2 regions of the Sinorhizobium sp. GQ132 genome follow, and region 2 is predicted to be linked to the other one. Evidence: riboswitches for the same ligand, from Rfam matches in the RefSeq annotation. Region 2 holds a riboswitch; the other holds the start of a gene.

What was found. Region 2 has a riboswitch for S-adenosylmethionine ahead of metA (homoserine O-acetyltransferase MetA). Riboswitches for the same ligand answer to the same signal wherever they lie in the genome.
Region 1: linked by a shared signal. The riboswitch ahead of AC6CIG_RS12065 (O-succinylhomoserine sulfhydrylase) and the one ahead of metA (homoserine O-acetyltransferase MetA) in region 2 are both predicted to bind S-adenosylmethionine.

What each region holds. Positions count from the first base shown of each region.
Region 1 is NZ_JCAXDX010000004.1:73,911-78,103, reverse strand. It holds gene AC6CIG_RS12080 (Hsp33 family molecular chaperone) at 1-249, shown strand, start outside; gene apaG (Co2+/Mg2+ efflux facilitator ApaG/CorD) at 277-669, opposite strand; gene AC6CIG_RS12070 (CDP-alcohol phosphatidyltransferase family protein) at 780-1,391, shown strand; gene AC6CIG_RS12065 (O-succinylhomoserine sulfhydrylase) at 1,431-2,615, opposite strand; SAM riboswitch at 2,659-2,737, opposite strand; gene AC6CIG_RS12060 (2'-deoxycytidine 5'-triphosphate deaminase) at 2,813-3,910, shown strand; tRNA gene AC6CIG_RS12055 (tRNA-Gly) at 3,960-4,034, shown strand; gene AC6CIG_RS12050 (transporter substrate-binding domain-containing protein) at 4,112-4,193, shown strand, end outside.
Region 2 is NZ_JCAXDX010000008.1:25,873-30,065, forward strand. It holds gene AC6CIG_RS20130 (hypothetical protein) at 1-87, shown strand, start outside; gene leuD (3-isopropylmalate dehydratase small subunit) at 235-840, shown strand; gene AC6CIG_RS20140 (RidA family protein) at 849-1,229, shown strand; SAM riboswitch at 1,287-1,364, shown strand; gene metA (homoserine O-acetyltransferase MetA) at 1,428-2,354, shown strand; gene AC6CIG_RS20150 (aldose epimerase family protein) at 2,435-3,451, shown strand; partial or broken gene AC6CIG_RS20155 (CobW family GTP-binding protein) at 3,746-4,193, shown strand, end outside.

The DNA.
Region 1 (4,193 bases), on a different contig from region 2:
CTCACCGATCCGACGGTCGGTACCGAGCGATTGCTGTACCGTCTGTTCCATGAGCGCGGCGTGCGCGTCTATGAGCCGCAGGCGGTCTACGATCGCTGCAGCTGCTCGCGCGAGAAGATCAAGGACGTTCTGGTGGGGCTCGGCAACGAGGATATCGAAGCCAGCGTCGAGGACGGCCTGATCAAGGTGACCTGCGAGTTCTGCTCGACGACCTACCGCTTCGAGGCGAGCGAAGTCCGCCCGCAATAGGGCAGCCGCGCTGAATTGCGCGCTGGATCAATTAAGCGTGCGGACGAGGCCCGGTGAATCGAGCGAGAAGGCGGGAATGGCGACGTCGAAAGTCTCCCCGCCTTCCGCCTCCATGCTGTAATGGCCGAACATCACGCCCGAGGGCGTATCCAGCGGGCAGCCGGAGGAGTACTCGTAGGTATCGCCGGGGTTGAGCAGCGGCTGCTCGCCGATCACGCCGGGGCCGCTCACCTCGTCCACCTGACCGTTCTCGTCGGTAATGTGCCAGTAGCGGGTCATCAGCCGGACCGCGCGCCCGGAATGGTTCGCTATGATGATGCGATAGCCCCAGACATAGCGGCTGTCGTCGGGGTCCGACTGTTCTTCCAGGTAGTACGGCTCGACCGTCACTTCGATGTCGCGTGTCAGCGCGCGGTACATGTGCAACACCCTGTTTCAAATCCGTACGCGTATTCTACAGCAATATGGTTTCGTCAAGAATAACGGCGAGATTGTGCGAGTGGTATCAAATTTCCCAGGAGGCAACGGCAATGCTTGACGGCGCGCTTCGCAGGCGGCTCGATCCGGTTCTGGACAGGTTCGGCGCCGCACTGGCCGGCCGCGGGGTCAGTGCCGATGCCGTCACCATCCTCGGCCTTTGCCTTGGCCTTGCGGCAGCCCTGCTCATCAGTCTCGGCGCTTATCTGCCCGCCGCCGCCCTGATCCTTGTGAGCCGGCTCTGCGACGGCCTCGACGGAGCCGTCGCCCGCGCGAGCCGGAAAACGGATTTCGGCGGCTTTCTCGACATCGTTCTCGATTTCACCTTTTACGGGGCCGTCCCACTCGGTTTCATCATCGCAGATCCGGCCGCAAACGGTCTCGCCGGCGGATTTCTGCTCTTCGCCTTCTATGTCAACGGCGCGAGCTTCCTCGCCTATGCCGTGATGGCCGAGAAGCGCGGCCTGACGACCGAGGTGCGTGGTGCGAAGTCGCTCTACTTCACGACGGGGCTCGCAGAGGCGACGGAGACGATCGTCTTTTTTCTGCTGTCGTGCCTGTTGCCCGGGTGGTTCCCCTTGTTCGCAACCGTCTTCGCGCTCGTCTGCCTCTATACCGCGCTGTCGCGGATCGTTCTCGCAAGACTGACGTTTCGGCGAGACTGACGACAAAGCCCGCTGACGCGGGCTTCGTCATGGTGTCGGTCAGGCGTTTACGGCCTTCAGCGCCCGTGCGAAATCCTCGATGAGGTCTTCGCTGTCCTCGATACCGGCCGAGAAGCGCACCGTTCCGGCGGAAATGCCGAGTTCGGCGCGGGCTTCGTCGGTGAGGTTTTTGTGGGTGGTCGTCGCCGGATGGGTGATCAGGCTCTTGGAATCGCCGAGATTGTTGGAGATCCGGATGATTTCAAGCGCGTTCTGCAGGGCGAAGGCTGCTTCCTTGCCACCCTTGAGCTCGAAGGCGACCAGCGTCGAGCCGCCGCTCATCTGCTTCGCAATGATGTCGGCCTGCGGGTGATCCTTGCGGCCCGGATAGATGACGCGGGCGACCTGCGGCTGCTCCGCAAGGAAATCGGCGATGCGGCGGGCGCTTTCGGTCTGCTGCTTGACGCGCAGCGGCAGGGTCTCGATCCCCTTCAGCAGCGTCCAGGCGTTGAAGGGCGACATGGCCGGGCCGGTGTGACGGAAATAGTCGTGCAGGTTCTCGTCGATCCACTGCTTGTCGGAGAGCACCACGCCGCCGAGGCAGCGCCCCTGGCCGTCGATGTGTTTCGTCGCGGAATAGACGACGACATGGGCGCCAAGCTCCAGCGGTTTCTGGAACAGCGGCGTCGCGAAGACGTTGTCGACCACCACCTTGGCGCCGATCTGATCGGCGAGCTTGGCGACGCCGGCGATGTCGATCACTTCAAGCGTCGGGTTGGTCGGGCTTTCGAGGAAGAAGACCTTGGTGTTCGGACGCACCGCGTCTTCCCAGTTCTTGAGATCGCGACCGTCGACCAGGGTGCACTCGACGCCGTATTTCGGCGCCAGCGTTTCCACGACCCAGCGGCAGGAGCCGAAGAGCGCCCGGGCCGCGACGATGTGGTCGCCCGCCTTCACCTGGCACAGGATTGCCGCGGAAACCGCCGCCATGCCGGAGGCTGTGGCGCGCGCCTCTTCGGCCCCTTCGAGCATGCACATGCGCTTCTCGAACATGTCGTTGGTCGGACTGCCGTAGCGCGCATAGATGAAACCGTCGGTCTCGCCCTTGAACCGGGCCTCCGCCGCTTCGGAGCTGTCGTAGACGAAGCCCTGCGTCAGAAAGATTGCTTCGGAGGTCTCGCCGTACTGGGAGCGGAGCGTTCCGCCGTGGACGAGTTGGGTTGCCGGGCGCCAATTCTTGCTCATGAGAACGTCACTTTCAAAAACAAAAAAACCGGCCGCGAAACGACCGGTTTGACACCCGGCCTTTTTAGCTACTTGTTTAACGTGGCTGCAAGCCGACCGGCCAAATCACCACGGGATAAAGCTCCAATACTGCCTGGCCGCGCTTGCGTCAATTCCCGGAGTTTGGTTTTGTCTGGCAACTGTAAATGAGGATCGGAATGGGGCGCGACACAGGGATTTTGGCCGACCGCGCAATTGCTGCGCTGTATGCCTCGGGACGACTGAAGAGCGAGAAGGCGCTGGATGATGACCAGATCCAGCCGGCCAGCCTCGATCTTCGCCTTGGCTCCAAGGCGTTCCGCGTCCGGGCGAGCTTCATGCCCGGCCCTTCTCATCTGGTCGCCGACAAGCTCGACCGGCTCAAGCTGCATGTCGTCGATCTGAGCGAAGGCGCCGTGCTCGAGACCGGCTGCGTCTACATCGTGCCGCTGATGGAAAGCCTGTCGCTGCCGGCAGACATGTCGGCCTCCGCCAATCCAAAGAGCTCGACCGGCCGGCTGGATATCTTCACACGCGTGATTACCGACAGGGCGCAGGAGTTCGACAAGATCCCGGCGGGCTACAGCGGACCGCTCTATCTCGAAATCAGCCCGCGAACCTTTCCGATCGTCGTCAGGCGCGGTTCGCGGCTTTCGCAGATACGCTTCCGCATAGGCCACTCGGTTCTTTCCGAGCAGGAGCTGCTGGCCCTGCACGAAAGCGACGTGCTCGTCGCCAGTGACCGGCCGAACGTTTCCGGCGGCGGCATTGCCCTTTCCATCGATCTCAAGGGCACCGGACCGGACGGCCTGATCGGCTACCGCGGCAAGCATCACACGTCGGTGGTCGATGTCGACAAGAAAGCCCAGCATGCCGTTTTCGACTTCTGGGAGCCGCTCTACAGCCGCGGCCGCGACGATCTCGTGCTCGACCCGGACGAGTTCTACATCCTCGTGTCCCGCGAAGCCGTCCATGTGCCGCCGCGCTATGCCGCCGAAATGACACCCTTCGACCCGCTCGTGGGCGAGTTCCGCGTCCATTATGCCGGCTTTTTCGATCCCGGATTCGGCCATGCGTCGGCCGGCGGCAGCGGCAGCCGGGCGGTGCTCGAGGTCCGCAGCCATGAGGTACCGTTCATTCTGGAGCACGGGCAGATCGTCGGCCGTCTCGTCTACGAGCACATGCTGGAACGTCCGGAGGGACTTTACGGCCTCGATCTCGGCTCCAATTATCAGGCGCAGGGCCTCAAGCTCTCCAAGCATTTTCGCGCCGAGTGAGCATTGTGCTTGACAGATCGCGGCTGTTGAGGAAATTTCCGGTTCTGTCGCGGGTGTAGTTCAGTGGTAGAACGCCAGCTTCCCAAGCTTGATGTCGTCGGTTCGATCCCGATCACCCGCTCCAATTCCTCCATTCATAGAGGCGCCATAGCGCTGCGGATTCTCTGGATATTGGTACTGTCGGCCGTTCTCGCCCCGGGTTTGGCCTTGGCACAGCCGAAGGAACTGCCCCGGCTGTTCGATGCCCGCGAACGGATTGCGAAGCCGGACCTCAGCGGCCTTG
Region 2 (4,193 bases):
CGAGCGGGCGCACGCGCCAATCCGGGAAGCACTCAGCGCGAGATGCGGGTGTGGAACGACGGGCGCGGGACGATCATCGATCTTTAGAATCGGATTGCCGGAAGCGGGATGAAGCAAAGTGCGAAGCGGTTTTCCGCCCGCATCCCGCTTCATGAAAGCAGATTCTCCTTCATTTCGGCGCAAAACTGATCTAAACGCTTCTCGAACATTTCCGCTGAAATCGAAGGCCAAGTCATGGACAAGTTCGTCAAGCTCACCGGCGTTGCCGCTCCCCTGCCCGTCGTCAACATCGACACGGACATGATCATTCCGAAGGATTACCTGAAGACGATCAAGCGCACCGGTCTCGGCACCGGGCTTTTCGCCGAGGCGCGCTACAACGAGGACGGCACCCCCAACCCGGACTTCGTCCTCAACAAGCCTGCCTATCAGAACGCCAAGATTCTCGTCGCCGGCGACAATTTCGGCTGCGGCTCCTCGCGCGAGCATGCACCTTGGGCGCTCCTCGATTTCGGCATCCGCTGCGTCATCTCGACCTCCTTCGCCGACATCTTCTACAACAACTGTTTCAAGAACGGCATCCTGCCCATCGTCGTCAGCCAGGAAGACCTCGACAAGCTGATGGATGACGCCAGCCGCGGCTCCAATGCCATTCTCACGGTCGATCTCGAAGCGCAGGAGATCACCGGTCCGGACGGCGGCTCGATCAAGTTCGAGGTCGATGCCTTCAAGCGCCACTGCCTGCTGAACGGCCTCGACGATATCGGCCTCACGCTCGAAAAAGGCCGCTCCATCGACAATTACGAGAAGGCGACCGCCGCTTCCCGCCCCTGGGCATGATCTGCCGGATGACGCGCAAGCTCATTTCGTCCGGTTCGCCCTTCGAAAAGACGGCAGGTTATTCGCGTGCCGTCGCAAAGGGCGACTGGTGCTTCGTCTCCGGCACGACCGGCTACGACTACGCCACCATGACCATGCCGGAAACGGTGGAGGAACAGGCCCGCAACTGCCTGAAGACGATCGAAGGCGCCCTGAAGGAAGCCGGCTTCTCGCTGTCGGACGTCGTTCGCAACCACTACTACGTCACCGATGCCAGCTTTGCCGACCGCGTATTCCCGATCTTCGGCGAGACCTTCGGCGAGATCCGCCCGGCCGCGACGATGATCGTCTGCGACCTCATCCGCCCGGAAATGCTGATCGAGATCGAGGTTACGGCATTTCGGGGATAAGGCCGCCCCGACGCCGGCGAATCCTTTTTCATTGACCGCGCGGCCCTCCTCGCGCTATCTACGATCCGTGGTGATTTGGCCGGCCGGCTTGCAGCCACGTTAAAGAAGTCGCTAAAGGGCCGAGGGAACAATGGATTTCCGAGGACCGGTCGCGATCGTTTCGCCGCCGGTTTTTTTGTATTGATCGAGTGGACGCCCATGCCCATCAAGATACCCGATACGCTGCCCGCCTTCGAAACTCTCGTTCACGAGGGTGTGCGGCTGATGACCGAGACCGAGGCGGTCCGCCAGGACATCCGGCCGCTGCAGATCGGGCTCTTGAACCTGATGCCCAACAAGATCAAGACCGAGATCCAGATGGCGCGGCTGATCGGCGCCACGCCGCTTCAGGTCGAATTGACGCTCGTCCGCGTCAACGGCCACCGGCCGAAGAACACGCCCGAAGAACATCTGCTCGCCTTTTACGAGACCTTCGAGGAGGTGGAGGCCCGTAAGTTCGACGGCTTCATCATCACCGGCGCGCCGATCGAGACGCTCGAATACGAAGAGGTCACCTACTGGAAGGAGCTGCAGCGCATCTTCGATTGGACGACGACCAACGTCCATTCGACGCTGAACGTCTGCTGGGGCGGGATGGCTGCGATCTACCATTTCCACGGTGTTCCGAAATATCCGCTGAAGGAAAAAGCCTTCGGCGTCTACCGCCACCAGAACCTGCAGCCCTCTTCGGTCTATCTGAACGGCTTTTCCGACGATTTCGCCGTGCCCGTTTCGCGCTGGACCGAGGTGCGCCGCGCCGATATCGACCGGGTGCCGGATCTCGAAATCCTGATGGAATCAAAGGAAGTGGGCGTCTGCCTCGTGCACGAGAAGAAAGGCAACCGGCTCTACATGTTCAATCACGTCGAATATGATTCGACGTCCCTGTCGGAGGAATATTTCCGCGACGTCGATGCCGGCGTGCCGATCAAGCTGCCGCACGACTATTTCCCGCACAATGACTCCGCACTTCCGCCGCAGAACCGCTGGCGCAGCCATGCACATCTCTTCTTCGGCAACTGGATCAACGAGATTTACCAGACGACGCCCTACGAGCTGGCGAAGATCGGAACCGAAGAGCGTTGACGTAAAAAGTATGACTTTCCGGTTGCCGCCTCGGCGGAAATGCAGCAGGTTGACGCCGACTCGCGGAAATGGGGAGATGCATGGGAACAGATACGGAAATCTTCGGCCACCTGCCCTCCGGCGAGCCCGTACAGCGCGTGACGCTTCAGGGCGGTGGGCTGACGGCGTCGGTGATCACATGGGGCTCGGTCATCCAGGATCTTCGGCTCGAAGGACATGCAGCCCCGCTCGTGCTCGGCTTCGAGGATTTCGAAAGCTATCCAGCCCATTCCTCCTATTTCGGCGCCACGCCCGGGCGTAACGCCAACCGCATCGGCGGTGGCCGCTTCGTGCTCGAAGGCAAGGCCTATCAACTCGAGCTCAATGAGAAGGGCGCCACGCATCTCCACGGCGGCAGCGACAATATCGCCAAGCGCAACTGGTCGATCCTCAGGCGGGCCGAAGACAGCGTAACGCTCGAGATCACCGATCCGGACGGCCGCGCCGGCTACCCGGGCAATTGCACGATCACCTGCACCTATACGCTGAAACCGGGCGGCACGCTCAACGTCGTCTACGAAACTGAGACCGACGCACCGACCCTCGCCAATGTCTGCCAGCACAGCTATTTCAACCTCGACGGCGGCGCGGACGCATTCGGCCATGACATCATGATTGCGGCAGACCACTACCTGCCCACCGATGAACGGCAGATTCCGACGGGCGAGATCCGCCCCGTCGCCGGCACCGCCTTCGATCTTCGCGAAATGACCTCGCTGAGAAGGCAGCTGGACGGCGACGGGATCGCTTACGACCACAACTTCTGCCTCTCGCCGGAACGGATGCAGAAACGCTCCGTGGCGCTGGTACGCAGCATCAATTCCGGTGTGTCGCTGGAAGTGCTGACGACGGAGCCCGGCGTGCAGCTCTATACCGGAGAAAAGCTCGACGTACCGGTTCCCGGCCTCGACGGCCGTCGTTACGGCCCCTTCGCCGGCCTCTGCCTGGAAACCCAGATCTGGCCCGATGCGGTGAACCACGAAGGTTTCCCGAAGGCGGTGCTGAGACCCGGCGAAACGCTCCGGCAGGAAACGGATTACGTTTTTACGAAAAGCTGAGGCAGGGCAGGCCGTTAGAGCACTTTCAGTTTCACCGTTTCATCGAACAGTGAAACGCTTCCTGTCGGTCCTATCCGACCGATAACCGCCAACACCCACCGGCAGCGTGAGACCGGTGACGAATTCGGCTGCCGCAAAGGAAAGAAGAGAGCCCCAGCGTTTCAGTGTCAGAATCTGACTTGACAACTCCCGGCGATGTTACGTTATTACGTTCAATAAAACGAAATGTAATAACGTATCCACGAAGCCGGAGCATTGCCTCCGGCCGTCCATGCGACAGTGAGGTTCTCGTCAATGCCCGATCAGCTTGTCCCCACCCCCGTCACCGTCCTCACCGGCTATCTCGGCGCAGGAAAGACCACGCTTCTCAACCGCATCCTCTCCGAGCCGCATGGCAAGAAGTTCGCGGTCATCGTCAACGAGTTCGGCGAGGTCGGCATCGATAACGATCTCATCGTCGATGCCGACGAGGAGGTGTTCGAAATGAACAATGGCTGCATCTGCTGCACGGTGCGCGGGGACCTGATCCGCATCATCGAGGCGCTGATGCGCAGGCGCGAGCGGTTCGACGGCATCCTGATAGAGACGACGGGCCTCGCCGACCCCGCGCCGGTCGCCCAGACTTCTTCGTCGACGAGGATGTCCGCTCCAAGACACGACTCGACTCCATCATCACCGTTGTCGATGCCAGGCACCTTCTCGGCGAGATCGACCGCGCACATGAAGCGCAGGAGCAACTGGC